Regions from separate parts of the Lentilactobacillus hilgardii genome, predicted to be linked through region 2. Evidence: predicted binding sites of a transcription regulator. Region 2 holds the regulator's gene; the other holds the start of a gene.

Region 1 (15,746 bases), 440 kb from region 2:
TCAAATCATTAATGAATTAAACGAGATTGCTAATTCGTTGAGATACACGGCTCATCCGGATGTTTATTTACAGGTTTTGACGGTTAAAATCACGCACCTGAAACAGCCTCAGGGCGTTTCAACGACTACTTCAGTCGATAATATCGACGAAAATGGTAAAATTAAGGCGTTAACCGATAAAGTTAATGAGCTCCAAAGGGAAATCGAACAACTTAAGAAATCCGGTCCGGCTGATGAGGCGTCTCAAAGTCAGCCGATGGTTAAACCAAAACCCATTGAGGCTAAGTCTGGGAATGCACGCGTTGAATTGGCCAAGATTTATCCGATCTTGGGAAAGGCTACCAGACAGAGCCTTAATGAATTCCAGCAGGTTTGGCCGGATTTGATGAACGCACTGTCTGTTACACAACGAGCAGTGATGCATGTCTCCAAACCGGTTGCGGCCAGCCCCGATGGTGTGATTGTATCATTTGAGTATCCGATTTTCTTTCAAAAAGCGCAAGCTAATCGAGAATTATGTGATGCCTTGGAAAACAATTTGGACCGAATTGCCGTTAAAGCACCCAAAATTGTTTTCGTGCCGGATAATCAATGGCCGAAAATTCGGAAAGATTATTTAGCTAGTCACAAGGATGAGCTGAAGGGTAAGCAAAATACCGATCCAAAGAGTCAGGAGACGTCCACGGAAGAAGAAAAGATCGATCCGGATTCAAACGATCCCAAGCCGATCGTAAAAAAGGCGGAAGAGTTATTCGGTAAAGACATTCTCGATATTAAAAATGATTAAATAGTAGACGGAGGAATTTTAAAATGATGAATGGTATGAATATGAATAAGATGATGAAACAAATGCAAAAGATGCAAAAGCAACTTAAGGAAGAACAAGATAACTTAAATAAACAGGAATTTACCGGTAGCGCTCCTGACGACATGGTTGTTGTGACCTTCAACGGAGAACGTATTATGACAGATATTAAAATTAAGCCTGAAGCAATTGACCCTGATGATCCCGAAATGCTATCGGATTTGATTGTTGCAGCAGTTAATGATGCAATGAAGAAGATTAAAGATACCACTCAAAGTACAATGGGCAAGTACGCCAAAGGTATTCCGGGTATGTAGTCTGTTGATAGGAAGGAACGATTATGCAGTATCCTGAACCAATTGCAAAATTAATCGATAGTTATATGAAATTACCTGGTATTGGTAACAAGACAGCAACTCGGCTGGCTTTTTATACCGTTGATATGAATAAGGACGATGTCAAGGAATTTTCACACGCACTGTTGGCTACCAAAGAAGATCTTCACTATTGCTCGATTTGTGGTAACTTAACTGACGAAGATCCATGTGAAATTTGTCGTGATAAGACTCGCGATCAAACAAAAATATTGGTTGTTGAGCAGCCTAAAGACATTATGGTGATGGAAAAAGTTCAAGAATATCATGGGCTGTACCATGTACTTCATGGTGTTTTGTCACCAATTGAAGGCAAAGGCCCTGAAGATTTAAACATTACTTCCCTAATTAGGCGACTTCAAAAAAACGGTGAGGTTAAAGAAGTGATTGTGGCGACTAACGCAACTCCTGAAGGAGAAGCAACTGCTATGTATTTAAGTAAGCTAATCAAACCAGCTGGCATCCGAGTGACACGATTGGCACATGGACTGTCAGTAGGAACGGATATTGAATACGCTGATGAAATGACATTGTTTAAGGCTGTCCAAGGCCGAACCGAAATGTAATGGAGGAAAATAATGGTGTGGTTTGGTGGATTTAAAAAGCAAAATATAAAAGCTGAATATGATCAACGTCTGCTGGATCTTATCAATAATCTTAAAGAGCAGTGGGATCATGCCGCTCAAACTCAAACCGCGGTTGCTGACAGCGATATTGAAATGGCACAAGAAACGGCTTTGGCAAAGCAAAAATTTTTCTTTATTTATAAAGAAGCTCGACTCAGACACATTAAAAATGATCATATTCAAGCATCGGTCATCAGTTATGACCACGATGATTTTCAATAAGGAAAATTAATGATAAATTTTGAGTGATTTTTGGATAAATGTTCGTTGTTTCTGAGACACAGGGATGTGAAATTCAGGCCGGCATTTAAGGTTAGATCGCTCTTTTATTTTGTGGCATTTTATCTGGGAGAATAGACAGGTAAAAAAACATACAGTACAATAAACCTAAATATAGAATTGAGGGAAAAACTTTGACTGGCAAATTTATAACCTTCGAAGGCCCTGATGGTGCAGGGAAAACTTCTGTCATGAATGAAGTTGTTAATCAATTCCAAAAACAACTTGGTGACCATCTGATTGTTACTAGAGAACCAGGTGGTAATAAAATTTCCGAACAAATTCGACGGGTTATTTTGGATCGTAAAAATACAGAAATGGATTATCGAACTGAAGCGTTATTATATGCGGCAGCACGCCGTCAACACTTAGTCGAAACTATTTTGCCGGCCTTGCAGGCTGATAAGCTGGTTCTTTGCGATCGATATGTTGACAGCTCGGTGGCTTACCAAGGTGCGGGAAGAGAAATCGGAATGCAGGCAGTAGCGAGGATGAATGAGTTTGCAACCGAAAAGATACTTCCATATAAAACGATTTATTTTGACATTCCGGTTGAAGTTGGCTTGAATCGAATTGCCAAGCATCGGGACTCAAGTAAAATTGACCGTTTAGATGTTGAAACAACTGCTTTTCATAAACGCGTTCACCAGGGATACATGAAATTAATTGGTGAATATAACGATCGTTTTATCATAATTGATGCAACTCAACCAATTGAAAAGGTTATTCAAGATACAACTGATGTGATTCATCAAATAGCAAGTGAATTTTTTAAGGAGTCTTAGCTATGAAATTAGTAATTGCAATCGTTCAAGATAAAGATGCTAATAAGTTACGTTCGGTTTTTGTTGCCCATGACATTGTTGCAACACGTTTTTCGACAACTGGAAGTTTTTTAAGGGCCGGCAATACAACATATTTGGTTGCTGTTGATGATGATAAAGTTGATTTAACGTTGCAGCTTATTAAGGAAACCTGCTCCGCCCGACAACAATTTATGACGCCCCCGGTTAGTCTAAATGGTGATACGGCTGAACATACTTTTCCAATTGAGGTTCAAGTGGGTGGGGCTACTGTGATGATCTTGCCAATTGAGCAATTCCATCAATTTTAGAGGTTAAAAATGTCAGACAACATTGCGAGCGATGCGAAAATAAAACAGCCCAAATTATTTGAACAATTTATGCGCTTAGTGGATCGAAATGAATTGTCACATGCGTATCTTTTTACGGGTGAAGATGGTGCAGGTCAAAATGCAGTTGCAATGGGAGTTGCAATGCGTCTTTTCTGTACAAATGTGAAAGACGGTTATCCTTGCGGAAAGTGTGCTGAGTGTACACGAATTATGAATCACGATCATCCAGATGTTGTTATAACGAAACCGGATGGTTTGAGTATTAAAGTTGATCAAATCCGTCATGTAAAGAGTGAGTTCACTAAAAGCGCAATGGAAGGGTCAAAAAAAGCTTTTATTATTTCAGATGCCGATAAAATGACAACCGGTGCCGCTAATAGTTTGCTTAAATTTATTGAGGAACCTACTGGAAATGTTGTCAGTTTTTTGATTAGTCAAAATCGTAACCTTATTTTGCCAACGATTGTTTCAAGAACCCAAGTTGTTGAATTTCCGAGCATTGGGAAAGATGTAATGAATCAAGAGTTGCGAAAATCCGGTATCTTACCAAGTCAGATAAATTTACTAATGTCGATGACAAATAGTTTATCTGAAATAAAAAGATGGCAAGCGGATAATTGGTTTTCTTCACTTCAGGAAGTGGTTTCCAAATGGTTTGGTTATTTAGTGAAGGGCAATCTGATGGCCATGCCGTATATCCAAATGGCCTTGATGCCTCTGATCACAAATAAGGAACGTCAGCAGGTTGCTTTATCAATGATGATTGGTGTTTTTGATGAAACGCTTGAAATTAAGTATGGTACTTTAAAAAAAGATACGACTAAATTTCCTGATATTATTTCTGAAACAAAGCAGGCTGCCCAAGAATGGTCAAGTGACCAATTAATGACGATGTTGGAGGAACTGTTAAATACGCGAGGCAGTTTGATGGTAAATGTGAATTTTCAAAATGTTATTGAATCTGTCACACTAAAGATGCTGACGATTGTTAAGTCATAGATTTTTAAAGGGTGAGATAGTATTGGATAGTCAAAATTTATATGATGAGCTTAAAGAAATGGACAGTCATCTGGGTGCAACCGCAGCTGAATTTTCTCACCTGCATGAATCATTAATTGAATTAATGGAAAAGAACGCGGAACTAGAAATTGAAAATCAGCATCTTCGGGATAGAATTAATCAGATTACTGAAAAAGTCGGTAACAATTCACCAGAATTATCTAAATCCCGAAAGAATCTTGAAAAATTATATAACGAAGGGTTTCATGTTTGCAGTTCATATTATGGCAAGCGACGGGAAAATGGCGAAGATTGCATTTTTTGCACGGAGATTATTTATGGTCGAAGGGATTAATAACTAAGTGATAACTCAAAGAAGTTTCGATACTAAAAGTAAATACGGTACGCTTTATTTAGTACCAACGCCAATTGGTAATTTGGAGGATATGACATTTCGGGCTGTTTCTGTCATGAAACAGGTGGATTTAATTGCGGCTGAAGATACCAGAAATACGCAGAAGCTATTGAACCATTTTGAAATTGAAACCAAACAAATTAGTTTTCATGAGCATAATACTGTGCAAAGAATTCCTGAGTTGATTGATAAGTTAAAAAAAGGGATATCGATCGCCCAGGTTAGCGATGCCGGAATGCCTTCGATTAGCGATCCAGGACATGAGTTGGTGGTTGCTTGTATTAAAAGTGAAATAACTGTCGTTCCCTTGCCAGGTGCTAATGCCGGTATAACAGCTTTGATTGCTTCTGGTGTTTCCCCTCAGCCGTTTTATTTTTATGGGTTTCTTTCAAGAAAACCCAAAGAGCAGCGTGATGAACTGGCAAAGTTGGTTAATCGACAGGAAACGCTTATATTTTATGAAGCACCTCACCGACTTTTAAAGACGTTAAAAAGTCTTCAAAATTCATTTGGTGGATTAAGAGCAGCCTCTTTATGTCGTGAATTGACAAAAAAACATGAAGAATTTATTCGTGGCACACTTGATCAAGTAATTGAATGGGCAAATTCAACAACTATACGAGGAGAATTTGTCATTATTGTGAGTGGAAACGCGCAACCTTTAGAGGAGAATAAGACTGATAATCTAATGGAAAACCTTTCTCTTACGCAACAAGTAGATATTTATATTAAGGATGGATTGTCTGTTAATGAATCGATCAAAAAGGTTGCCAAAGCTCATAATCTACGTAAACAAGTTGTTTACAATGAATATCATGGCATTAAGTGAATATTATTTACTTAGAAGAAAGACGTCATTTTGTTGATTCGTTAAGATTAAAAAGTATAAATTAAAGGCTTGATTAGTTTCCATCCCATTATAAAAGAGTTATAATTTAAATTATGTTAGAAAGAAGACGTGCCAATGCCTGCAGATCAGTACAGTGAAAATCATACGATCTCCTTTTATGAAGGAGATGTTAGCTACCGCATTACAATGACAATGTTGATTAATATTTTAATGCTCTGTTCAGATCATCAAAATGCTAAATTAGGAGTTGCCCAACAGGAACTTATTGATAAGTATGGTGTTGGCTGGGTTGTCACGCAATATTCAATTAAGATTAACCGGCTTCCACAAGTTGAAGATACTGTTAAAATGACAACACGTGGGACTTCCTACAACCGTTTCTTTGCCTACCGTGAGTTTTGGGTTCACGATGATCAGGGAAATGAGCTTGTAAAGGTAGACAGTATATGGGTTTTAATGGATGAGAGAGCCCGAAAGATTACAGAGATTCCTCAAACGATTATTGAGCCCTACCAGTCCGAAAAAGTGCGTCGGGTACCGAGATTGCCACGGCCAAGTCGAATAGCTGACAGTGCTGAAGTTTCCTCAAAAAAATATCAGGTTAGGGCCAGTGACATTGACTTTAATGGTCATGTGAATAACGCTCATTATCTTGAGTGGATGACTGACGTTCTGCCACTTGACTTTCTTGTGTCCCACGTTCCGGAACAGATTGATATTCGTTTCGAAAATGAGGTTAAATATGGCAATTGGGTTACCAGCTCGGTAGCTGTTGAGTCTAAAGATAGCGATAAGATTAAAACAGTTCATGAAATTTTTTCTAACGATGTACTTTCATCTAGCGCTACATTTTTATGGAAGAAAAACGATGTAAAGGGTCATGAAAAAAATGAAAATTCTAGCAATTGATACATCGAATCGACCATTATCCGTTGCCGTTCTGGATAATGATCATTTATTAGCCGAAACAACGTTAACGACGCATAGAAAACATGCGGAGTTTTTAATGCCGGTAATTGAAGATCTTATTCAAAAATCCGATCTCTTACCGAACGACTTGAACAGAATTGTTGTTGCGTCAGGGCCTGGATCTTATACGGGGATTCGAATGGCAACGACAGCTGCCAAAACACTCGCCAGCACTTTAGATATAGAGCTGGTGACTGTTTCAAGTTTGTTAACACTTGCGCTTAATATCTCAGAGCCGAGGGTTTTAATCAATCCAATTTTTGATGCTCGAAATCAAAATATGTTTACAGGCCTTTATCAACTAAAAAACGGAACGATGACTTCAATTATTTCCGATCAGCATACAAATATTAATGACTGGTTGGCAAAACTAACGGATGTTAATCAGCCAATTATGATTGTAGGGGATACAGCACCTTTTTCCGAGGCATTTTTGAAGCGGTTTGGAGATTCTTTGAGGGTAGCTGATGAACTGACAGCAGTTCCTAATGCAGCCAGACTTGGTCTTTATGGATCACAGTTGTCACCTGTGAAGGACATTGATGCCGTTGTTCCGAGATACCTGCGTCTAACCAAAGCTGAAGCTGATTGGCAAAAACTTCATCCAAACGAGGATACCCGTAACTATGTGGAAAAAATTTAAAGAATGGTTTCAGCAAAATTTTTATAACAAGCAGGTTCAGCTCCGGGAACGATATCTAGACATTAAGAATCACGATGTCGAAATCAACGGTACAAATTATTTTCTGGCAAAGGCCATGATTCCCGACATTCCAGAAATCCTTGGAATCGAACGAGCCGTTTATGGTGGTCAGACTCCATGGGACGAGCGGGCGTTTCGAACTGAATTGATGCGTAAAAGTGATCGTTTGTATCTGGTTTTAAGACGAAATGACTGGCTGGTTGCTTTCATTGGCTGTTCATTAAATGACCATACAAAAGACTGTCATATCACTAATGTCGCCGTGGCACCCAATTTTCAAAATCATGGGCTCGGCTATTTTTTGGTGAATATAATTATCAAAAAGGCACGACAGTTAAAATACGATAAAGTAACGCTGGAAGTTCGTGTCAGCAATGCCAGAGCTCAAAAATTATATCGTGACATCGGTTTTGTGGACAACGGGTTAAAGAAAGATTATTATTTTAACGATCGTGAAGATGCATTGAATATGATTTTAGACATTACGAAAATTGGCTAGGAAAGGTGAGTTTTTTGGCAAAAGATCTGATTCTCTCATTTGAGACAAGCTGTGACGAGACGTCTGTTGCAGTTATAGAAAATGGCGATACAATTCTTTCGAATATTGTTGCAACCCAAATAAAAAGTCACCAACGGTTCGGTGGCGTTGTGCCTGAAGTTGCAAGCCGACACCATATTGAGCAAATTACCAGCTGCATCAATGATGCGTTAACACAGGCTAAAGTCACATATAGTGATTTATCTGCAGTCGCTGTCACTTATGGGCCAGGGCTGGTTGGCGCTTTGCTCATTGGCGTGACAGCAGCAAAGGCGGTTGCTTGGGCACATCATCTGCCTTTGATTCCAGTTAATCACTTGGCAGGTCATATTTATGCTGCAAGATTAGTCGAACCAATTGAATTTCCGGCAATGGCATTAGTCGTTTCAGGTGGTCATACGGAGCTTGTGTATATGCCCAAGGAAAATCGATTTGAAATTATCGGTGAGACTCGAGACGATGCTGCGGGCGAGGCATATGACAAAATCGGCCGGGTTTTGGGAATTAATTATCCTGCTGGAAAACAAGTCGATGAAATGGCTCATAAGGGTCATGATACTTTCCATTTCCCAAGGGCAATGGACCAAGATGATAATTTCGATTTTAGTTTTAGTGGATTAAAAAGTGCCTTTATTAATACGGTTCACCATGCCGATCAAATTCATGAAACTTTGAATAAAGATGATCTTGCAGCAAGTTTTCAACAAGCTGTTATTGACGTTTTGGCTGACAAAACAAAACGAGCACTTCAAGATTATCCGGTTAAGCAGCTTATTTTAGGCGGTGGTGTTGCCGCTAATAAGGGATTGCGCAATCGTCTTGAAAAAGAACTACAAGCATTTCCGAAAACTTCTTTGGAGTTGGTACCACTATCATTATGTGGTGATAACGCTGCTATGATTGGAGCTGCTGGTGAAATGTTGTATCGCCATCGAGTATTTACAAATGCAACGCTAAATGCTGATCCCAGTTTGGAATTTGAATGGATTAAGGAACCTGCAACTAATTAATTTAGGTAATGATCGATAGAAATTAATTAAATATTCTTGAATATAAAAGGACTAACAGTCAGGGTAAGCCAATTTTGTGGTTTACTTTGCTGTTGGTCCTTTTTATGAATTACTCAATATCTTCTAACTGAAGACTCTTTTGCTCCCATTTACTTTCAGTTTCTTTGATTTCCTGATCGACCATTTCAAGTTTCTTCTGAAGATCGGACGCCTTATCTAAGTCGTTAAAAACTTCTGGCTGAGCCATTTGATTTTCAATATTATTTTTACTTTTAGACAGTTCGTCTAACTGGGATTCCAAATCGGTGACTTCGCGATTTAGTTTTCGAACTTCCTTTTGATTTTGTTTATTGACTTCATAGTTCTTTTTATCAGTCGTTGACGTGGTAGCCTGCGCGGCTAATTGAGCGGTTCCCTGTTTTTCCTGCTCATGTTCCTTAATCGCAAGCTGTTCATCTTTTTTATCAACATAGTAATCATAATCACCAAGGTAAAGGGTTGTTCCTCTTTGTGACAGTTCAACAACGGATGAGGCAACTTTGTTGATAAAATAACGGTCATGGGAAACAAAGAGAATTGTACCATCAAAACCATTTAGCGCTTTTTCCAAAACCTCTCGACTATCAATGTCTAAATGATTGGTTGGTTCATCGAGAATTAAAAAATTATTGTGTTGCATTGCTAACTTTGTTAAAAGTAAGCGGGCTTTTTCACCACCGGACAAATCGTGAACCATTTTAGCAACGTCATCTCCAGAAAAGAGGAAGCTGCCTAAAACGCTTCTAATGTCTCCTTCGGCTGTAGTGGGGTGATCATCCCAGACTTCGCCTAAAACCGTTTTGGAAGGGTGTAGTGAGGCTTGTTCTTGATCATAGTACCCAGTGTCAACACCGGTTCCAAATTGAGCCGAACCCTTTAAAAAGGGAATAATGCCAAGAATGCTTTTTAAAAGGGTGGACTTACCAACCCCATTGGGGCCGACAATTGCAATGGCCTGATTTCTTTTGACATCCAAGTTGACTGGTTCTGAAAGAATCTTTGTATAACCAACTGCTGCGTCAGTGACCTTTAAAATGTTGTTACCGCTTTTGGATTTTGGTGAGAATGTGAAACGAACACTTTTACCGTCAGACGTTGGCTTTTCAATTCGGTTCATTCTCTCAAGCTGTTTTCTACGAGCCTGGGCTTGTTTTGTAGTAGATGCTCTCACAATATTTTTATCAACGAAGGTTTGGAGTTTGGAAATTTCAGCCTGTTGCTTTTCATATTCTTTCCAGCGAAGGGAGATTTCTTGTTGCTTCTTTTGGGTGTACTGTGTGTAATTTCCGGCGTAATGTCTTAATGTACCGTTAGCCAGGTCATAAACTTCGTTAACGATACGATCAAGAAAATATCGGTCATGTGAAATAATCAATAACGAACCGCTGTAGTTTTGAATATAACTTTCCAACCAGGTAATCGTTTCGACATCCAAGTGATTGGTTGGTTCGTCTAAAATTAACAATTCAGGTTTTTCAAGTAGTAGTTTTGCAAGTGCTAATTGTGTTTTTTGGCCACCTGAAAGTTCATTAATCGGTTTATCGTACTGGTCCTTATCAAAGCCGAAGCCATGGAGAACGCCACGTATTTCCGCATCATAGCCATAACCATTATGCTGTTCAAAATTGGCTCGAACAGTATCATAAGTTGCTGAAATTTGGTGAAACCTATCCGATTTTGGATCCAGCGTGCTTATTTGAGCTTCAAGTTCATGAATCTTAGTTTCTTGTTCCTTGAGTTTCGCAAAGACTGACGACATTTCTTCATAAATTCCCTTATCGGAATCTAATCCCGTATCTTGCGCCAAATATCCGATTGTGAGATTCTTTTTTGTTGTTATTTGACCGCCATCGATGGACTGCTCGCCGATGATCATTTTAACTAATGTTGATTTGCCGGCACCGTTTCGGCCGACTAATGCAATGCGACTTTTTTCTTGAATTGATAAGTTTACTTTTGAGAATATGTTAATACCATTAAATCTTTTGGTTAAATCTTGGGCTTGTAAGATTATCAACGATCCAGCCACCTTTCTTTTATCCTTATAAGTTTATCATATTGTTGATTTTGAGGCGATTTAGATGGGATGATGTCTCTAATAGTGACATTTCTTTGTTAATTTCAAAGCTAATATTTGAAATGTATTTCACAAGATGGTATCTTATGTTAGAATACTAAGTAAAGAGAGATTCACAAAGTGCTCAGTTAGCAAAATTAATGAAATTTAGGAGGAAATTTTCGTGACAGCTGAAAATATTCCACGTGCGACCGCTAAACGGTTGCCAATTTACTACAGATACTTAAATATATTACATGACACAGGCAAAAGTCGGATTTCTTCAACTGAATTAGCTGAAGCTGTTCAAGTAGATTCTGCTACCATCCGTCGTGACTTTTCATACTTTGGTGCATTGGGGAAGCGTGGATATGGTTATGATGTGGATAGCCTGCTTTCGTTTTTTAAGCAGATCTTGAACCAGGAACATTTAACCAACGTTGCATTGATTGGGGTTGGCAACTTAGGACACGCCCTGCTGAATTTTAACTTTCACAAAGATGGTAATGTTAGGATTTCGGCAGCCTTCGATACTGATGATACAATTATTAATAAGATTGAGGACGGCGTTCCAGTCTATCCAATTCAAGAACTGGCACATCAACTTCAGGAACAGCAAATCCAAGTGATTATTTTAACCGTTCCTTCAAGCGCAGCTCAGGCAGTAACAGATGATGCTGTTGCAGGCGGTGTAAAGGGAATTTTAAACTTTACACCAATCAGACTTTCCGTTCCTGACGATGTACTTGTTCAAAACGTTGATTTAACTAACGAATTGCAAACGTTGATTTATTTTATAGAGAATTTTGGCAAGTAACCATATAAAGCGTCATAAGTGGCAGGGGACAATCTTTATTATGTTGTGAAAGACAAACTTTCACAACATAATGGGAGTCTCTTTATTTTGTGTGTCAGCAATATATTTGTGAGTGATAGAAAAGAGGTCAAGACAGTTATCGTCCTGATCTTTTTTTATATTTAGCGCATGATGACGTTGGCCTTTAATCTCCTGACGCTATTGTAACAAGAATTGATCGCATTGATTGAAAAACGCTTGAATATTGCAATGTTTATGAAAAATCCTTGCAATTCCGCTCAAAAAATAATATATTATAAGCAGTGATTAGCACTTCTGTCATATGAGTGCTAATGATGCTAAAAATTGTTGTAAATGGAGGGACTAACGTGTTAAAACCATTAGGAGATCGCGTAATTATCGAAAGAGAAGAAGAAGAGGAAAAAAACGTTGGCGGCATTGTTTTAGCTGATAACGCTAAGAAAAAGCCTCAAACAGGTACAATTGTTGCCGTTGGGGAAGGCCGCGTTTTAGATAACGGTCAAACTGTTGCCCCAGTTGTTAAAAAGGGTGACAAGGTTATGTTCGATAAGTACGCTGGTACGGAAATTGAAGATAACGACAAATCCTATTTAGTTTTGCATGAAAAAGATATCGTCGCAATCGTCGAATAATTGAATTGCGGATAATTGATTCAACAATTTAATAATTTAATCAAAATAAATTTTTGAGGTGAAAATTGGAATGGCTAAACAAGTTAAGTTTTCTGAAGACGCTCGCAGCGCAATGCTTAAAGGTGTTGATAAATTAGCAGATACGGTTAAAGCTACAATTGGTCCTAAGGGTCGTAATGTTGTTTTGGAACAAACAGCTGGTACACCAACAATTACTAATGATGGTGTGACAATCGCCAAGGCAATTGAACTACCTGATCATTTCGAAAACATGGGCGCAAAGTTGGTTTCTGAAGTTGCTTCAAAGACTAACGATGTTGCCGGTGATGGGACAACGACCGCAACTGTTTTAACACAAGCAATCGTGAACGAAGGCATGAAGAACGTGACTGCCGGTGCTAACCCTGTTGGTATTCGTCGTGGTATCGAAACAGCCACTAAAACTGCTGTTGATGCACTTCACAAGATGTCACATGACGTTAAAACAAAAGATGATATTGCACAGATTGCGTCAATTTCATCAGCTAATCCAGAAGTCGGTAAGTTAATTGCCGACGCAATGGAGAAGGTTGGTCATGATGGTGTCATCACAATCGAGGAATCACGTGGTGTTGAAACCAGCTTGGACGTTGTTGAAGGTATGCAATTTGATCGTGGCTATATGTCACAATACATGGTTACCGATAATGACAAGATGGAAGCAGATCTTGATAACCCATACATTCTTGTAACTGATAAAAAGATTACTAACATTCAAGATATTTTACCACTTCTTCAAAAGATTGTGGAACAAGGTCGTTCACTTTTGATCATTGCCGATGATATTGGTGGAGAGGCATTGCCAACACTTGTTTTGAACAAGATGCGTGGTACCTTTAACGTTGTCGCTGTTAAGGCTCCCGGCTTTGGTGACCGTCGTAAAGATCAACTCCAAGATATTGCCATGTTAACTGGTGCTACTGTCATCACTGACGATCTTGGATTGAACTTAAAGGACGCAACGCTTGAGCAATTAGGTCAAGCCAACAAGATCAATGTCACAAAAGATTCTACTACAATTGTTGACGGATCAGGTTCAAAAGATCAAATTTCACAACGTGTTTCAGAAATTAAGACTCAAATCGAAAAAACAACATCAGACTTTGACCGTGACAAATTAAAGGAACGTCTTGCTAAATTGTCAGGTGGAGTTGCCGTTGTTCGTGTCGGTGCAGCTACTGAAACCGAATTAAAGGAAAAGAAGTACCGAATCGAAGATGCTTTGAACGCCACTCGTGCAGCTGTTGAAGAGGGCTTCGTACCTGGTGGTGGAACTGCATTGATTAATGTTATTCCTGAAATCGCCAAGCTTAAGGCTGATGGCGACGAAGCAACTGGTATCAACATTGTTCGTCGAGCACTCGAAGAACCGGTTCGTCAGATTGCCGAAAACGCTGGTGTTGAAGGTTCAGTTATCGTTGAACAGTTAAAAGACGAAAAGCCTGGCATTGGTTATAATGCCGCAAATGGTAAGTTTGAAGATATGATCGATGATGGTATTGTTGATCCTACCAAAGTTACCCGTTCTGCACTTCAAAATGCTGCTTCTGTATCTGCTTTGCTTTTGACTACTGAAGCTGTTGTAGCCGATGAGCCTCAGAAGGATGCACCTGCTGCTCCAATGCCACAACCTGGTATGGGAATGTAATTTTAAGATAAAAATAGTCGCTATAGACAAACAAATTGAGCGTCCGAGCTTGTCGGGCGCTTTTTGTTGTTGTATGGTATTAGTGACTATTTTATGTACATAATCAATACTTGTATTTAATGGTAAGATGGACTATTATTTTATGGTTCACCATGAATGGTAAATATTATAAAAGGAGTAACTATTTATGTGGCGATATTTAAAACGGCTTTTAATTGGTAAGCCGCTAAAAACCACTGACGAAGGCGGCCAAGCTTTAACAAAGTTTAAGGCCTTGGCATTATTATCATCAGACGCGCTATCGTCAGTCGCTTATGGTACTGAACAAATTACCACCATCCTGATAACATTATCAGCCGCTGCATTGATGTATCAGATCTGGGTTGCAGCGCTTGTGTTGGTTCTATTGGCTGCAATTACACTATCATATCAGCAAATTATTCATGCTTATCCGTCTGGTGGTGGGGCCTACGTTGTTGCCAGTACAAATTGGGGTGAACGAGCCGGTTTAGTAGCCGGTGGTTCATTATTGGTTGACTATATGCTAACCGTTGCCGTATCAACGACTTCCGCTACTGAAGCGATTACTTCGGCAATTCCCAGTTTATATTCTCATCAAGTGTTAATTTCATGCCTAATTGTTGTGGGAATTATGTTGTTGAATTTACGTGGTATCCGTGAATCGGCTTCTTTTTTGACGCTGCCGGTCTATCTGTTTATCGTCATGATCTTGGTAATGATCATTTATGGTGGCTACAATATTTTAAGTGGCCATATTCAATATCATGCTGCTGCACATATCGGTGCGCCTGTTGAAGGGATGACGCTGGTTCTGTTCTTTAGAGCTTTCTCATCCGGTTCTTCTTCATTAACCGGTGTTGAAGCCATTAGTAATGCGGTTCCGAATTTTAAAAAGCCAAAAAGTCATAATGCATCTGCAACATTGGCAATTATGGCGACTATTTTGGCATGTTTCTTCGGTGGAATTACCTATATGAGTTACTACCTTGGAATTGTACCAAATGGTCATGAAACGGTTCTTTCACAAATTGGTGTTGCTGTTTTCGGTCATGGGATTATTTATTATGTTCTTCAGCTTTCAACTGCCATGATTTTGGCGGTTGCTGCCAATACTGGTTTTTCAGCTTTCCCAATTTTGGCTTATAATTTGGCAAAAGACAAATTTTTGCCGCATGCTTACCTGGATAAAGGCGATCGACTCGGCTATTCCAATGGTATTATTTCCTTGGCTGTCGGAGCAATTGTCCTGATTCAGATCTTCGGAGGTCGAACGAATTCTTTGATTCCGTTGTATGCTGTTGGTGTTTTCATTCCATTCACGCTTTCTCAATCCGGTATGATCATTCATTGGTATCGTCACCGTGGAAGAAGCTGGCAATTAAAGTCGGTGATTAATTTTATTGGGGCTTTTATTTCGCTGGCATTAGTTACCTGTTTATTTTTACTGCGTTTTCCAAATGTTTGGCCATATCTAATTGTGATGCCGATTCTTCTTCGAATTTTTTACAAGATTAATCGTCATTATAAGCGGGTTGCCGAACAGCTGCGGGTTGTTGAAGAGGATACCCAAATCACCGCAACACATCATTACGATGGCTCTACGGTCATTGTTTTGGTAGGTGGTGTTATACCAGGGTTACCGCTAATGCGATCAGCTACGCACAGTCAATTGGTGACTATGTGATTGCCATGCATGTTTCATTTGACTCCAACCCTGAAAAAGAGCATAAGACTTCTGAAGAGTTTAAAAAGGAATTCCCAAATGTTCGA
Region 2 (15,746 bases):
CGAGACTGCATCCTTCCAAGAGGTGTGTTAGTCTCGGTTACAATAAAGCCTCGACCACCACAACGAGAACATGTCACAGGAGATGTGCCTGGTTTTGCACCGGTACCACCACAAGTGTGACATTGTGCTTCACGATTGTATTTAATTCGCGTTGTCTTACCAAAAATAGCATCTTCAAATTCCATAGTCATTTGGTATTGAAGATCACGTCCTTGTCTTGGCGCAGAAGGATCGGCACTTTGTTGACGATTACCAAAAAATTGGCTAAAAATATCATCAAAGCCAAAACCGCTTGAATCAAAATTACCAAAGCCGCCTGCTCCGGCTCCACCGCCAAAACCACCAGCGGCTCCGTCAGCAGAACCGTACTGATCATAATTGGCACGTTTTTGTGGATCACTTAGTGTCTCATATGCTTCATTAATTTCTTTAAATTTTGCTTCTGCATCCGGAGCTTTGTTAATATCTGGATGCCATTTTTTTGATAATTTACGGTAGGCATGTTTGATCTCATCGTCACTGGCATCTTTCGAAACCCCGAGGATATCATAATAATCTTTATTTGCCATTAGAAACTCCCATCTTCAATCAAATCTATACTTTGATAGAATACCATATTTTAACAAAAAGCCAAAGCCAGCTGGCCTTGACTTTTGTTCTAATACGATTCTAAAGATTACTTTTTATCATCGTCATTGTGAACTTCATGGAAGTCACCATTGACTGTTCCATCATCGTTACCTTTGTCAGATGAATCACCATTAGATGATCCGGTATTACCCTGTTGTTGACCATCAGTTGATTGGCCTTGACCATCTTTAGGAGCTTGTTGTTGATACAATTTTACTGCCAAGTCTTGAACGATCTTATTCAAATCATCTTTCTTAGCTTTCATATCATCAACATTGTTGTCTTCCTTTGCTTTTTTCAGTGCGTCACGAGCATCTTCAGCCTTTTTGATTTCATCATCTGAGACCTTGCCCTTAACTTCTTTAAGCGTCTTATCAGTCTGGAAGATCAATTGGTCAACTTCATTATTCAAGTCAACTGTTTCCTTACGCTTCTTATCAGCTTCCTCATTTTCCTTGGCTTCATTCATCATCTTTTTAATTTCGTCATCGGAAAGTCCTGAGGAATCTTTAATGGTAATCTTCTGTTGCTTGCCTGTGCCCTTATCCTTGGCAGATACATTAACAATACCGTTTTTATCGATATCAAATGTGACTTCAATTTGAGGAACACCTCTTGGAGCAGCTGGAATATCAGTTAATTGAAATTGACCAAGTGTTTTATCATCTGCTGCCATTGGACGTTCACCCTGCAATACGTGAATGTCAACGGCTGGTTGATTATCAGCAGCAGTTGAGAAAACTTGTGACTTGGAAGTTGGAATAGTGGTATTACGATCAATTAACTTGGTGAAGACACCACCCATGGTTTCAATACCAAGTGACAATGGCGTAACGTCAAGTAAAACAACGTCTTTAACATCACCAGTAATGACACCGCCTTGGACAGCAGCACCTAAAGCAACTGCTTCATCAGGGTTGATTGAATGATTGGAATCCTTACCTGTCCATGACTTAACTGCTTCTTGAACAGCAGGGATTCGAGTTGATCCACCATTTAAAATAACTTGATCAATGTCTGAAACTTGCAAACCGGCATCTTTTAAAGCATTGTCAAACGGTGTCTTTGTTTTTGCAACCAAGTCAGAAGTTAATTCATTGAATTTAGCTCTGGTCAAAGTTGTTTGCAAATGCAAAGGTCCGTTCTCACCAGCTGAAATAAATGGCAAGCTGATTTCAGATTCAGTGACACCGGAAAGATCTTTTTTGGCCTTTTCAGCAGCATCCTTTAAACGTTGAAGAGCCATCTTATCCTTTGAAAGGTCAACACCGTTTTCTTTCTTAAATCCGTCAATTAACCAATCCATTACGCGTTGATCAAAGTCATCTCCACCAAGATGGGTATCACCATTTGTGGAAAGAACTTGAAAGACACCATCGCCCAATTCAAGGATGGAAACATCAAAAGTACCACCACCCAAATCGTAAACAAGCACTTTTTCATCTTTATCTTGCTTATCAAGACCATATGCCAAAGCTGCAGCAGTAGGTTCGTTAATGATTCGCTTAACAGTTAAACCTGCAATTTTACCAGCATCTTTAGTTGCTTGACGCTGAGCATCGTTGAAATAAGCTGGAACAGTAATAACAGCATTTTCAACTTTATCACCAATGTAATCCTCAGCAAAATCTTTAATATATTGAAGAATCATTGCTGAAATTTGTTGTGGCGTATACTTCTTGCCATCAACATCAACTGTATAGCCCGGTTCACCCATATGACTCTTAATGGAGTGAACAGTATTTGGATTTGTAATTTCTTGACGTTTTGCAACTTCACCAACAGAAGGTTTGCCATCTTTAAATGCCACGACAGATGGTGTTGTACGTGAACCTTCCGGGTTTGGAATAATCTTAGGTTCGTTGCCTTCCAATACAGCAACGGCAGAGTTTGTTGTTCCTAAATCAATACCGATAATTTTATTACTTGCCATAAATAATCCTCTTTTTCTTTAAAGATTTATTTTGCGACGACAACCATTGCTGGTCGAAGAACCCGATCTTTTAATCGGTAACCACTTTGCAGAACCTGCGCCACGGTATCGGCCGGATGCTTCTCATCAGCAGTCGTCGTTTGAATCGCTTGTTGAAGTTTGGGATCGAACGGTTTGTTCAATGCATCAATTTCCTCAACACCATTATCAGACAGTGCCTTAGTTAAATGCTCGAATACCATTGAAACGCCCTTTTTTAATTGTTTACCATTCTCGTCGGTTGCTTCAACTGCAAGTGCGCGTTGAAGGTTATCAACGATCGGCAAAATATCATGTGCCAGTTGCTGACCATCATACTTAATCAAATCAGCCTGTTCCTTCTTAGCATGAGTTTGAATGTTTTTTATATCAGCTTCGGCCCTTAAATACCGGTTTTCCATATCATCAAGTTTTTTTTGCAAATTAACTACAGTCTGCTTTAACTTGACAACTTCGTCTGCTGAATCATGCTTTTCAGTTTTAGAAAAATCGGATTTTTTTGCTGCCTTTGCATCTTGAACTTTTTTTTCGTGCCCATGATCATTCTTAGAAGCCAAATCGTCTGCTGGCTCATTTGATTTTAATGAATCATCCTTTTTATCTGCCAAACAATCGCCTCCTTAAAATTAGTTATCATCATAGTACCCTAAAAGCTTTTTGGTTAGTTCTTCTCTTAATGCACCAACGATTCCAATAATCTTTGAGTAAGGCATCCTGGTTGGTCCAATAACAGCGATAACACCGTGTCCATACTCATTTAAATCATAGGTCCCAGTGATAATACTATAATCTTTTAACAAATCGTTTCTTAGCTCGCTTCCAATTCGAACTTGAACATCGTGGGAATCAGGATTAATAATTTTTTGAACAGTATCTTCGGTGTCCAAAAGATTGTATAGAGGCTTCAACCTGTCAATGTTTTGACGTTCCGCAAACTTTAATAAGTTAAGTTTACCGTCGACATGAACCTTGTCTCGACCAGCTTCACTAAGCATTTCACCAAATATCTTCAAAAATCCCTGGGGTGTCTGAATATACTTCGTCATTAACATTGGAATATCAATTCTTAATTTATCGGCAACCTGAGAAATAGGTTTGCCAACTAACTCTGAATTGATAATGTTAACAATGGTTTCCAGCTGTTCCGAAGAAACATTCGTTAATCGGAAAATCTTATCAACCACATGACCAGTATTAGTAACGATAATTGCCATTACCTGTCGATCATCCAGTTTAACAAGTCGAAAGCCACCCAATTTTAAATTATTTCCTGGTTCAGGATTGAAAGTGACTGCCATATAACTTGTTAAATCGGATAACACCTTTGCAGATTCCTGAATGATTTCGTCAATTCGGTTAAACTCAATGTTAAAAGAACTTTTGATTAAATCTTCTGCACTATCATCCAGCGGATCCGGTTGAACAAGATTGTCAACATAATAACGATAACCTTGCATGGATGGAACCCTTCCAGATGAAAAATGTGTTTTTGTGATTAAGCCCTTTGATTCAAGTGCAGCCATATCATTTCTAACCGTTGCGGAGCTAACATGGGTCGGAAATTCTGAAGCTAATGCCTTGGAACCAACTGGCATTCCCGTCCTCGTATAATCTCGAATGATTATTTTAAGAATATCTTTTTGCCTATCCGTCAGCACTAACATCACCTCTTTTTAGCACTCATAGTATTCGAGTGCTAAGGCACATTTATAATTTAACAAACCATGTGTTATAAGTCAAGGGATTATCAACGATTTTTAGCAATAAATTCGTTTGAGTGCTAATAGTGCTAATTTAAGATATCTGGATGTTCCGATAGATAATGGCGAGTATCCTGCTCATCTCTATCAAGTTGCTCAACTAAATCGTCAGCGGTTTTAAATTTAATTTCTCCCCGCCCATGTGACAGCCAATTGACTCTAACGACTTCACCGTAAATATTTTGATGAAAGTCGATCAAATTAATTTCAACAGTCATTGGACCATTATCAGAAAATGTCACATTCTTACCTATCGATGCCATCCCCAGATACTTTTTCCTGCCAATTTCAACAGTGACAATATAAATGCCAATCGTTGGAAGCCATTGATACTCCGAATGCTCAACATTAGCAGTTGGATAGCCCAATAACCGACCGCGCTCCTCACCGTGAACAATCACACCTTCGGTCTGGAAGGGACGACCCAACAATTGATTAACCTTTTCAATATGCCCATTATCCAAATTATTGCGAATTTGAGTAGAACTCACTTTTTGATTGTTTTGCTTGAGTGCCGGCACTGTGATAACTTTAAATGCGCCATTGACGTACTTTGGCAAGTTCACCATGTTATCTGCTGGTTCGCCGCCATAAGTATGGTCAAATCCTGCAACCACAGCTATGGGGTTAAAACGGCTTAAAAAGTGCTGAATGAACTCTTGAGGTGATTGGCTTTGAAATTGATAAGAATAGTTAACCAGTAATACCTCGTCAACGCCAAATTCTTTAAACAGCTTAAGCTTATAGTCCAGCAGTGTAATATATCGTTTTTCATGTGACGACATTTTTTTATAAACAAGTGCCGGATGATGATCATACGTTAATACAACCAATTTGGTACCATGCTTTTGAGCTTCTTCTTTTGCCCGCTGTAAAACAGCTTGGTGACCTTTATGAAAACCATCAAAAAATCCCATAGCAATCACTGTTTTATCCTTAAATTGGCAATCATCATCGAGAGGATAATGAAGCTTAGTAATATCCATCTTGCAGTTTCTCCTCGTTAATTATTTTTCAAGAACATCTTAAAAGGTCGATAAACTCTTTTGGGTTCATCGAATTGATAGAGTGCTTTTGTTTCTCCCTGATAAACCAATCTAACAATAGGTTCGCGGTCAGGTAAAATACTTTGATCCAAAAAACCGCCATTTGATATTATTTTCCAACGACTGTCATCAAGCTGATAAGCAGGATAATCGGAAAGAGCGGTTGATAATGGCTCAATAATGTCAGACAGTGTATCACTGCCTGCGGCTTTGTCAACTTGTTCCAACGTGACACACTGCGAAATATCAAAACCACCGCTTTTGATTCGGGTAAGTGATGACATCACAGATGGTGTGTTTATCAGTTTTCCAAAATCGACAGCTAATGTTCTGACATACGTTCCTTTTGAACAGGCAACCTCAAAAAAGATTGTTTGAGTCTGGTTTTTTTCATCAAAACTTGATACTTTTGTCTGTTTGAAAGATTGAATAAAAATTGGACGTGGCTCTCGATGAATAACTTCGCCTCTTCGAGCATATTCATAAAGTTTATGACCGTTGATTTTAACGGCTGAATACATTGGTGGCACCTGCATAATATGACCCGTTAATTTTTGTAACAAACCATCGATTTGTTCAGAAGATAATGGTCTTTCGATTGCCTTGGTAGCAATTAAATGTCCATCCAGGTCTTCTGTATCATAAGCCATTCCCAGCGTGATTGAACCACGATAAACCTTACCGGATCCCATTAACAGTTCACTAATTTTAGTTGCTTGTCCAATACATATAGGCAAAACACCGTCAACATTAGGATCAAGTGTGCCAGTATGCCCAATTTTTTTTGTGTGTAAAATTTTCCGTAGTCGACTAATACAATCATGACTCGTCATACCACGTTCTTTGTATAATGCAATTACTCCATCCATCGGCTTCTCCTAAAAAATTCAGTTACTAAAAGTATATCACAAAAAAACTGCCCAGCCATTAGTAGCTGAAGCAGTCTTTGTCAAAAATCAAATTTATTAATCTTCACGCTTTAATTTATTAATGAGACGATCGATTTTGTCACCATACTGAACAGAAGTATCCAATTCAAACTTGATTTCCGGTGTTTTATAAATGCTTAAACGCGAGCCAAGTTCACCACGAATCAATCCGGTAGCCTTTTCAAGTCCCTTTGCAGTGGTTTCCTCATCAGCCTTGTCATCAGAAAGAATGCTGTAATAAATGGTGGCTTGCTGTAAATCACCAGTTACCTCAACACCCGTCAATGTGACGCCCTGAACTCTTGGGTCCCGAACTCGTTTTAGTAAAATATCATTTACCTCACGCTGGATTTCCTGCTCTAAACGACCAACACGATAATGAGCCATATAAATACACCTCCAAACATTTAATATAAAATAACAACTTTTATTGCCAAAAAATCATTTAGTTAAACTACTTAACTGGAACTTCTTTCATAATATAGGCTTCAATAACATCGCCAACCTTGATGTCATTATAATCTTTAATTGTAAGACCGAGTTCGAATCCTTGTTTAACCTGGTTAACATCATCTTTAAAACGTTTCAAACTATTTAATTCTCCAGTATAAACAACGACACCGTCACGGATTAAACGAACTTTACTGTCTTTGTTAACAACACCGTCAACAACCATACCACCGGCAATAGTACCAACTTTGGAAGCTTTGTAAATCTCACGAACTTCTACTTCACCTGTAACTTCTTCCTTATAAGTTGGTGCAAGCATACCCTTCATGGCTGATTCAACTTCATCAATTGCATTGTAAATAACTTGATGGAGACGAATATCAACATGATCACTATCTGCTTGTGACTTGGCTTGAGGTGTTGGACGAACGTTAAATCCAATAATAATCGCGTTACTTGCTTCAGCTAAAGCAACATCGCTTTCGTTGATGGCACCAACACCAGAATGGATGATGTTGACTTTAACACCCTTTACCTCAATTTTCTTAAGACTGTTTGCCAAAGCTTCAACAGATCCTTGAACATCAGCCTTGATGACGATATCAACTTCCTTCATTTCACCTTCTTCAAGGGAATCAAACAAGTTATCAAGCGTAACCCGGTTGGTCTTTCGACGTTCTTGAATCTGTGCTTCTTCAGCTCGTTCTTCACCAACAGAACGTGCAGTTTTTTCATCTGAAAAGACAACGAATCGATCTCCTGCTTCAGGAACATCGTTCAATCCGGTAATTGATACCGGCATTGATGGTGTCACTTTTTTAAGATCTCGACCACGTTCGTTAGTCATTGTTCTCACTCGTCCAAATGTGTTGCCAACAACAATAGGATCCCCGACTTTCAACGTTCCTTGTTGAACAAGTAACGTTGCGACAGGTCCCTGTCCTTGATCAAGACGGGCTTCAATAACGGAACCAACAGCAGGTTGATCAGGATCTGCTTTTAATTCAAGCATTTCCGATTCAAGAATGATCATGTCGAGCAATTCGTCGATATTCTTACCAAATTTAGCCGAAATATCAACAAAAATGGTGTCGCCACCCCAGTCTTCGGGGATTAAATTGTATTTACTCAACTGTTCCGTTACATGTTCAGGATTAGCATCGGGTTTATCAATTTTATTAATTGCGACAATAATCGGTGTTTCGGCTGCACGGGCATGGTTAATCGCCTCGATTGTTTGGGGCATGACACCGTCATCAGCTGCAACCACTAAAACTGTGATATCAGTGATATTAGCACCACGAGCTCTCATTTCAGTGAAGGCCGCATGACCAGGTGTATCAAGGAATGTAATGATGTTATCGCCATGACGGACTTGATAAGCACCAATTGCCTGGGTAATGCCACCAGCTTCACCGGCAGTAATATGAGAATGACGCAAATGATCCAGCAAAGTTGTCTTACCATGATCAACGTGCCCCATGATTGTGACAACTGGTGGACGTGAAACTAAATGCTTTGCATTCTTCATTTCTTTTTCAAAGATTTCATCAAGGTTGGATAAATCCTCATGAATCTTTTCTTTGGCTTCAATCCCATAATCAGCAGCCAGAATTTCAATTGTATCTTTATCCAAAGACTGGTTCTGGTTAACCATAACACCTAACATGAACAACTTCTTAACAATTTCAGCCGGCTCACGATGCATAATTTTACCAAGATCTTGTGCATTCATACCATCTTCGTACTCAAGAACCGTTGGTAACGGACGTGCTTTTCGTTCTGGAGCCCCGTGATGCTCGACTTGACGAAGTCGTTGGTTTTGTTGCTTACGCTGCTTCTTATTGCGTTTTTTATTAGCTTTTCTCGAACCACCACTATTATTACGGCGATTTAAGCTACCGCCAAACCGGCCACTGCCAGTATTGCGATGATTTGCATTATTGGTACTTGGGCGACTCTGACGACTGGTGCTATTACTGTTGCTTGTATTAGTCGCTGAACTAGTGTGTGCAGTATTATTAGTTCTAGACTGTGTATTATTGGAGCGCGTACCAGAATCATTATTTCGTTGAGTGCGACTACGATTGTTACTATGATTATTTTGACTGCTTTGACGATTGGTACCAGCACTATTATGGGTTGTCTCTCGTTTTCCTTGAGAAGAACTATTTTTATTCTCTGAATGATTATTGGCACGTTGGCTCCGACTTTCACCCTGAGAATGATTAGTTTGATTTGAACGTTCCGAACGTTGACCCTGCTGGGCATTATGGCTATGGCGATCGGATTGAGTTGTATGACGACCATTACTTACCGATGAATGGCTGCTTTGACTGTTTTGTGTTCTATCTGAAGTACCATTTTTTTTGAATAATTGTCGAATTTGTTTTTCTTGATTTGCATCAACTGTTGACATATGGTTTTTCACAGCAACACCACGTTTGCTGGCCTCATCGATAATTTTTTTACTGGAGATGTTGAGTTCTTTGGCTAATTCATAAATTCGCTTTTTCCCCATATAATCACTCTCCCTTTATCCTATTTGTTAATTCAATCATTTTTTTTGAAATTCCCTGGTCTTTAATTCCGATAATGGTTCTTTTCATTCCGATAGCGTTACTTAATACCTCTTTAGTGTACATTGTATTGACAGATACGTGATAGTAATTTGACTTATCAAGAAATTTCTTGCTTGTAGACGGTCCGGTATCCGATGCAATAAATAAGAAATGGACCTTTCCGTTTCTTATTTCAGATAAAAGCGTATTCTCACCGGATACAATCTTGTTTGCTCGCTTGGCAATTCCGAGAAAATTAAGGATTGCTTGATTATTTTCCATTCTCAAACAACTCTTTTCGAGCCTGCTTATGATCAACATACGCGATCAGATCATCGTAAAAGTCACCGTCAATTTGAGTTGAAAATACTTTTTCGAACACATGCTCTTCTTTAGCCTTTTTGGCAATATCTACATTAATAGAGATATAAGCACCCCGGCCTGACTTTTTTCCTGTTTCATCTATTGAAACGTTGCCCTCGGAGTCACGAACGATTCTCACCAACTCCTTTTTGGGAGCCATTTCGCCAGTGACGATATCTTTACGCATTGGGATTTTTCTTTTTTTCATAATGATCGCCTCCTAAGAGTTAATCTTGATTTGAAGATGGGTTCTCATCCGATGAAGTATCTTCTGTATGATCAGAAGAATCGGCATCATCTATATGCTCACTTTGTTTTTCAACATTATCTGATTGATCATCTTGAGCATCTGCTTCAACATCCTCATCGGATTCAGTTTGAACTTCTTGACTGTCAGTGTCAACAGACTCGCCGAGAGTGTCGTCAGAAGTCTCTTGGTCCGGTTCAGCAGTTTCTGATTCATCTGTTGTACCTTCATCTTCGTTTTCCACCTGCTGTGCTTTTTGCTTTCTTTCAGCAAGGAACTCTTTAGCTTCCGTTTCAGATTTGATATCAATCTTAAAACCAGTCAATTTTGCAGCTAAACGAGCATTTTGACCACGTTTGCCAATGGCCAGTGACAACTGATAATCAGGGACAATCACGGTGCAGGCACGATCGTTATCATCGTCAAAAATAACGTCGATAACTTCGGCAGGATTTAATGCATTAGCAATGTATCGTGCATCATCCTCGTCCCACTCAACAATATCCATATTTTCACCATGCAGTTCGTTAACAATTGTCTGAACTCGCTGGCCTTTAGGACCAACAGCAGTTCCGACAGGATCAATATCCGAATTATTAGATCGAACAGCAACTTTTGCACGATCCCCCGCCTCACGAGCAATCGACACAATCTCAACTGTTCCATCATAAATCTCAGGAACTTCTTGTTCAAAGAGCCGTTTAAGCATCCCTGGATCTGTTCGGCTGACAAAAACTTGGGGTCCCTTGGTTGCGTTTTCAACCCTTGTAACATAAACTTTTATACGTTCTTGAGGGCGATAAACCTCATTAGGCATCTGATCACGAGGGCCCATAACAGCTTCGACTTTATCCAAATTAATATAGACAAAACGAGTATCCTGACGCTCAACAGTCCCTGTCACTAAATCGTCTTCATATTTTGAATATTCATCAAAAATATTTTCACGTTCAGCTTCGCGAACCCGTTGCATAATCACTTGCTTTGCTGTTTGAGCAGCAATTCGTCCAAAGTTTTTAGGGGTCACTTCGAATTTAATGTCATCCCCTATTTCGTACCCTTTATTAATCTGTAAAGCATCATCCAATGAAACCTGCATCTGATCATCAGTCACGGTTTCAACAACGGTTTTAACAGAATACACATGCATTTCGCCTTTGGTTCCATCAAAAGAAACTTCAACGTTTTGTGCTTGACCATAGTTTCGCTTATATGCAGAAACCAAAGCCGCCTGCATGGCCTCGATAACGACCTCTTTTTTGATTCCCTTCTCTTCTTCAAGAGCTGACAAAGCTCCTAAAAGTTCTTTACTCATTATTAAGTCTCCTTTACCTAAAATTGGATTGCAAGTCGTGATTTGGCAATCAGGTTTCTTGGAATGTTTATGGTATCATTCTTGCCCCACTTGTCATTTTGCAAAACAAGTTCATCTGAAGTTACAGAACGAAGAAATCCTTCAAAAGCTTTCTGTCCATTCAAATTTTGGTACAAGGAAATATGAATATATTCTCCCACTGCTTGCTGAAGCTCTTCATCATTTCTTAAGGGACGTTCAGCGCCCGGAGAAGAAACTTCCAAAAAATATTGCTGCGGAATGGGGTCTGGATCCATTTCATCGAGTTTTTCACTCAGTTCGTCACTTACCAAAACGCAGTCATCAATTGTGATGCCACCTTTTTTATCAATATACACACGTAAATACCAACTTTTATTTTCTTTAACAAATTCAACATCAAATAAATAAAAAGTATGTTTATCTAAAATCGGCTTCACAACTTGTTTGACCGTTTCAACGACATTGCTCAAAAAATAGGCCTCCTAAAATTATCCATTAAAAAGAGCGAGCATTTCTGCTCACTCCTTACAAGTTATTTAGTAAATACAGTATAACATACGTTCTTTGTTTATACAAATGGTTTATCGTGACCAATACTGTTGAATTGCAACCCATACTCGATAATCGTCCTACATGACTTAGACAACCGATAATAAGTTGATTCGTTTACATCATGTCAAATAAACTCAATTGATTTTCATCTGGTAATCCATCCAAAACATGGTTTTCGGTCATAAAATCAATCAACGTTTTTGAAACCTTACCGCGTTTTGATAAATCCTCTTTTGAAATGAACGGTTTGTCTTCCCGAGCAGCTACGATTTGTTTAGCAACGTTAAGTCCCAACCCTGGCACAGAATTAAATGGTGCAATGAGGTTATTGCCATCAATCAACCACTGATTGGCAGCTGATTTCTTTAGATCTACCATTTTAAAGACATAACCGCGTTCCAACATTTCATTAGCCAGTTCAAGAACTGTTAACAAATTCTTTTCCTTGGTTGAAGCTTCCATGCCTTTATCGTTAATCTGTTTCATGGCATTCTTAACAGCATCTTTACCACGACACATTGAAACAATATCAAAATCATCGGCACGAACCGAGAAATAGGCAGCATAGTAAATTAATGGAAAGTAAACCTTAAAGTAAGCAATCCTCAATGCCATCAAGATATATGCCGCTGCGTGGGCTCTTGGGAACATGTACTTAATTTTTAAGCAAGAATCAATATACCACTCTGGGATCTTCGCTTTACGCATTTCTTCTTGCCAATCATCAGGTATACCACGTCCATGACGAACACTTTCCATAATTTGAAACGACAATTCAGAATCTAATCCCCATTGAATTAAATCCGTCATAATGTTGTCACGGCATCCAATCACGTTTGCAATAGTGGCTGTACCATTCTTAATTAACTCATCAGCATTTCCAAGCCAAACATCGGTTCCATGAGACAGACCGGATATTTGAAGAAGTTCGGAATAATTGCTTGGGTGAGTTTGTTCAAGCATTCCTCGAACAAATCGGGTTCCAAATTCCGGCACACCCAATGTACCGGTTTTTGATTGAATTTGTTCTTCAGAAACGCCTAAAATCTTTGGACTTGAAAAGATCGACATCACACCTGGATCATCCATTGGAATTGATTTTGGATTAATTCCCGATAGATCTTGAAGCATCCGAATCATAGTCGGATCATCATGCCCAAGAATATCAATTTTTAAAATATTATCATGAATAGAATGGAAATCAAAATGGGTTGTCTTCCAAGCAGCAGTCTGATCATCAGCAGGATATTGAATTGGCGTAAAATCATAGATATCCATATCAGCAGGAACAACAATGATGCCGGCAGGATGTTGCCCGGTAGTTCGTTTAACACCTGTAGCACCCTTTGCTAGTCTGTCTTCCTCTGCTTGTCTATAAGTTGTACCTTTATCACGTTCATAGGCTTTCACATAACCATATGCTGTTTTATCTGCGACCGTTCCAATTGTTCCGGCACGAAATACATTTTTTTCACCAAATAAAACCTTCGTATAGTTATGGGCAATTGGTTGATAATCGCCAGAAAAGTTCAAATCAATATCAGGAACCTTATTTCCAGTAAATCCCAAGAAAGTTTCGAATGGAATATTATGACCGTCCCCGATCATCTGAGTACCACATTCGGGGCATTTTTTTCTTGGCAGGTCATATCCTGAGCTATATTCACCCTTCGTAAAGAACTCTGTGTGTTGGCAATTAGGACATCGATAGTGTGGTGGCAACGGGTTAACTTCGGTGATTCCAGTTAATGTTGCTACCAGACTAGACCCAACTGATCCACGAGATCCAACCAAGTAACCGTCTTTGTTACTTTTCGCAACCAATCGTTGAGCAATCAAATAAATAACTGAGAATCCATTCCCAATAATACTTTTAAGCTCTGTCGTCAACCGGTCGTCAACAATCTTAGGCAAGGGATCTCCATACCATTGGTGTGCTGTCGTCATGGTTCGCTCTTTAATTTCATCTTCTGAGCCTTCCATTTTTGGCGTATAGAGACGATCCTTTAGGGGATGAACATCATCTATATCATCGGCAATCCGATTGGTATTTGTGACAACAATTTCCTTAGCCTTTTCTGCACCTAAGAACGCAAAATCATCCAACATTTCATTTGTAGTTAAAAAGTGTAGATCTGGTAATTCTTGACGGTTAAGCGGGTTGGCACCACCTTGAGAGTTGATCAAAATTTTACGATAAATGTAATCTTGCGGATTAAGATAATGAACATCGCCTGTTGCAACGACTGGCTTCTTTAACTCATCACCTAATTTAACAATATTAGTTAAAATTTCTTCAAGATTTGCCTCATCGGAAATGAGATGGCTTTCAATTAGCGGTGCATACGCCCGTTTAGGTTGAACTTCCAAGTAATCATAAAACCCCGCCTTTTTTCGGGCTTCATCCATTCCTTTTTGCATCATTGCGGTGAAAACCTCGCCTGAAGAGCAAGCGGACCCAACAATAATACCTTCGCGAAACTTCTCTAATTGTGTACGTGGTACTCTGGGAACCCTAAAGAAATAATCAACGTTAGAAAGGGAGACAATTTTGAACATGTTTTTCAAACCAACTTGATTTTTAGCGATAATGACCGCATGCGAGGGACGGGCATGCTTGTAAGCATCATTTTCAGTCATGTGATCATTTAACTCATCATGATAGACAATGCCATACCGATCTTCTGCATCTTTTAAAAATAAATAGTTCAAATGTCCGGTTGTCTCAGCATCATAAATTGCTCGATGGTGATGCTCAAGATTCACATCAAATTTCTTGGCTAATGTATTTAACCGATATCCCCGCATATTGGGATATAGGAAACGTGCCAGTGTCAATGTATCAATAATTGGATTCTTTATTTCTGGCATCCCATGACGAACATAGCCGGTGTTCATAAACCCAATATCAAACGTTACATTATGACCAACAACGATTGCATCTTCACAAAAGTCTCTAAACAGCTTGAATACTTCTTCTTCGGATTTTGAACCATGAACCATTTCATCCGTGATCGAGGTTAAATTTGTTGTCTGTTCTGAAAGATGGAATCCCGGATCGATAAACTCTTCAAATTGATCGATAACGTTGCTATTTTTCATTTTGACGGCTGATAATTCAATCACTCGATCATAAATAGCTGAAAGACCGGTCGTCTCAGTATCAAATACCACGTAAGTCGCATCTTTTAAAGGAATATGTTTATCATTATAAGTGATAGGTACGCCATCATCTACCAAATTAATTTCGACACCGTATAGCATTTTAAGATCATTCTTTTGACCGGCATGAAACGCATCAGGGAAACCTTGAACGGCTGCATGATCTGTGATTGCCAGTGCCGGATGACCCCATGCCTTTGCCTGCTTTGCATAATCAGCAATATTATTAGTTGCATCCATTTGACTCATCGATGTGTGCAAATGTAATTCAACTCTTTTTTCTCCTTCAGGAGCCGTATCTTTTCGACTAATTTTTTTAACAGGATTAATATCATAGGCATTTAAGGTTAGCTCATGAGAATAATTATCTTCTTGTATACTCCCACGGACTTTCACCCAATCGCCTTCATTGATTTCATCAAATAAGGCTTCTTCACCACGATTAGAAAACTTTTTAACTTGAATTGATGATGTATAGTCAGTGATCTTTAACATTAGCAACTGTCGACCTGATCTTAAGGATCTGACTTCTTTGTTAAAAACATATCCCGAAACAACCGCCGAACGCTCTTCCTCAATGATATCTTCCATCTTCATAATTGGCGCATCGCCACTTATTTTCTTACCTATGATGGCAGAGCCTGAGGTGGCTCCTGGGTGGTTTGCTCGTTTTTTGGCATTTTCTTTAATCGCAGCATTGGCTTTTTTGACTAATTCCGCATTTTGAACTTCATTTTT

The links. Region 2 encodes HrcA, which represses chaperone genes, less so after heat shock. Its sites were predicted from a motif close to TTAGCACTCNNNNNNNNNGAGTGCTAA; they were not measured.
Region 1: groES (co-chaperone GroES) is a predicted target of HrcA. The motif match lies at 11,922-11,948, and genes of this name have one in related genera.

What each region holds. Positions count from the first base shown of each region.
Region 1 is NZ_CP047121.1:1,971,196-1,986,941, reverse strand. It holds gene dnaX (DNA polymerase III subunit gamma/tau) at 1-787, shown strand, start outside; gene GQR93_RS09345 (YbaB/EbfC family nucleoid-associated protein) at 811-1,122, shown strand; gene recR (recombination mediator RecR) at 1,146-1,745, shown strand; gene GQR93_RS09335 (YaaL family protein) at 1,758-2,027, shown strand; gene tmk (dTMP kinase) at 2,219-2,869, shown strand; gene GQR93_RS09325 (cyclic-di-AMP receptor) at 2,872-3,198, shown strand; gene holB (DNA polymerase III subunit delta') at 3,208-4,218, shown strand; gene GQR93_RS09315 (DNA replication initiation control protein YabA) at 4,241-4,573, shown strand; gene rsmI (16S rRNA (cytidine(1402)-2'-O)-methyltransferase) at 4,581-5,462, shown strand; gene GQR93_RS09305 (acyl-[acyl-carrier-protein] thioesterase) at 5,598-6,392, shown strand; gene tsaB (tRNA (adenosine(37)-N6)-threonylcarbamoyltransferase complex dimerization subunit type 1 TsaB) at 6,373-7,095, shown strand; gene rimI (ribosomal protein S18-alanine N-acetyltransferase) at 7,079-7,654, shown strand; gene tsaD (tRNA (adenosine(37)-N6)-threonylcarbamoyltransferase complex transferase subunit TsaD) at 7,660-8,703, shown strand; gene GQR93_RS09285 (ABC-F family ATP-binding cassette domain-containing protein) at 8,813-10,759, opposite strand; gene GQR93_RS09280 (redox-sensing transcriptional repressor Rex) at 10,983-11,615, shown strand; gene groES (co-chaperone GroES) at 11,984-12,268, shown strand; gene groL (chaperonin GroEL) at 12,339-13,955, shown strand; partial or broken gene GQR93_RS09265 (APC family permease) at 14,143-15,746, shown strand, end outside.
Region 2 is NZ_CP047121.1:1,535,056-1,550,801, reverse strand. It holds gene dnaJ (molecular chaperone DnaJ) at 1-569, opposite strand, end outside; gene dnaK (molecular chaperone DnaK) at 677-2,563, opposite strand; gene grpE (nucleotide exchange factor GrpE) at 2,590-3,210, opposite strand; gene hrcA (heat-inducible transcriptional repressor HrcA) at 3,229-4,266, opposite strand; gene ribF (riboflavin biosynthesis protein RibF) at 4,392-5,348, opposite strand; gene truB (tRNA pseudouridine(55) synthase TruB) at 5,366-6,277, opposite strand; gene rbfA (30S ribosome-binding factor RbfA) at 6,374-6,724, opposite strand; gene infB (translation initiation factor IF-2) at 6,792-9,308, opposite strand; gene GQR93_RS07200 (L7Ae/L30e/S12e/Gadd45 family ribosomal protein) at 9,313-9,630, opposite strand; gene rnpM (RNase P modulator RnpM) at 9,620-9,919, opposite strand; gene nusA (transcription termination factor NusA) at 9,939-11,273, opposite strand; gene rimP (ribosome maturation factor RimP) at 11,291-11,764, opposite strand; gene GQR93_RS07180 (PolC-type DNA polymerase III) at 11,961-15,746, opposite strand, start outside.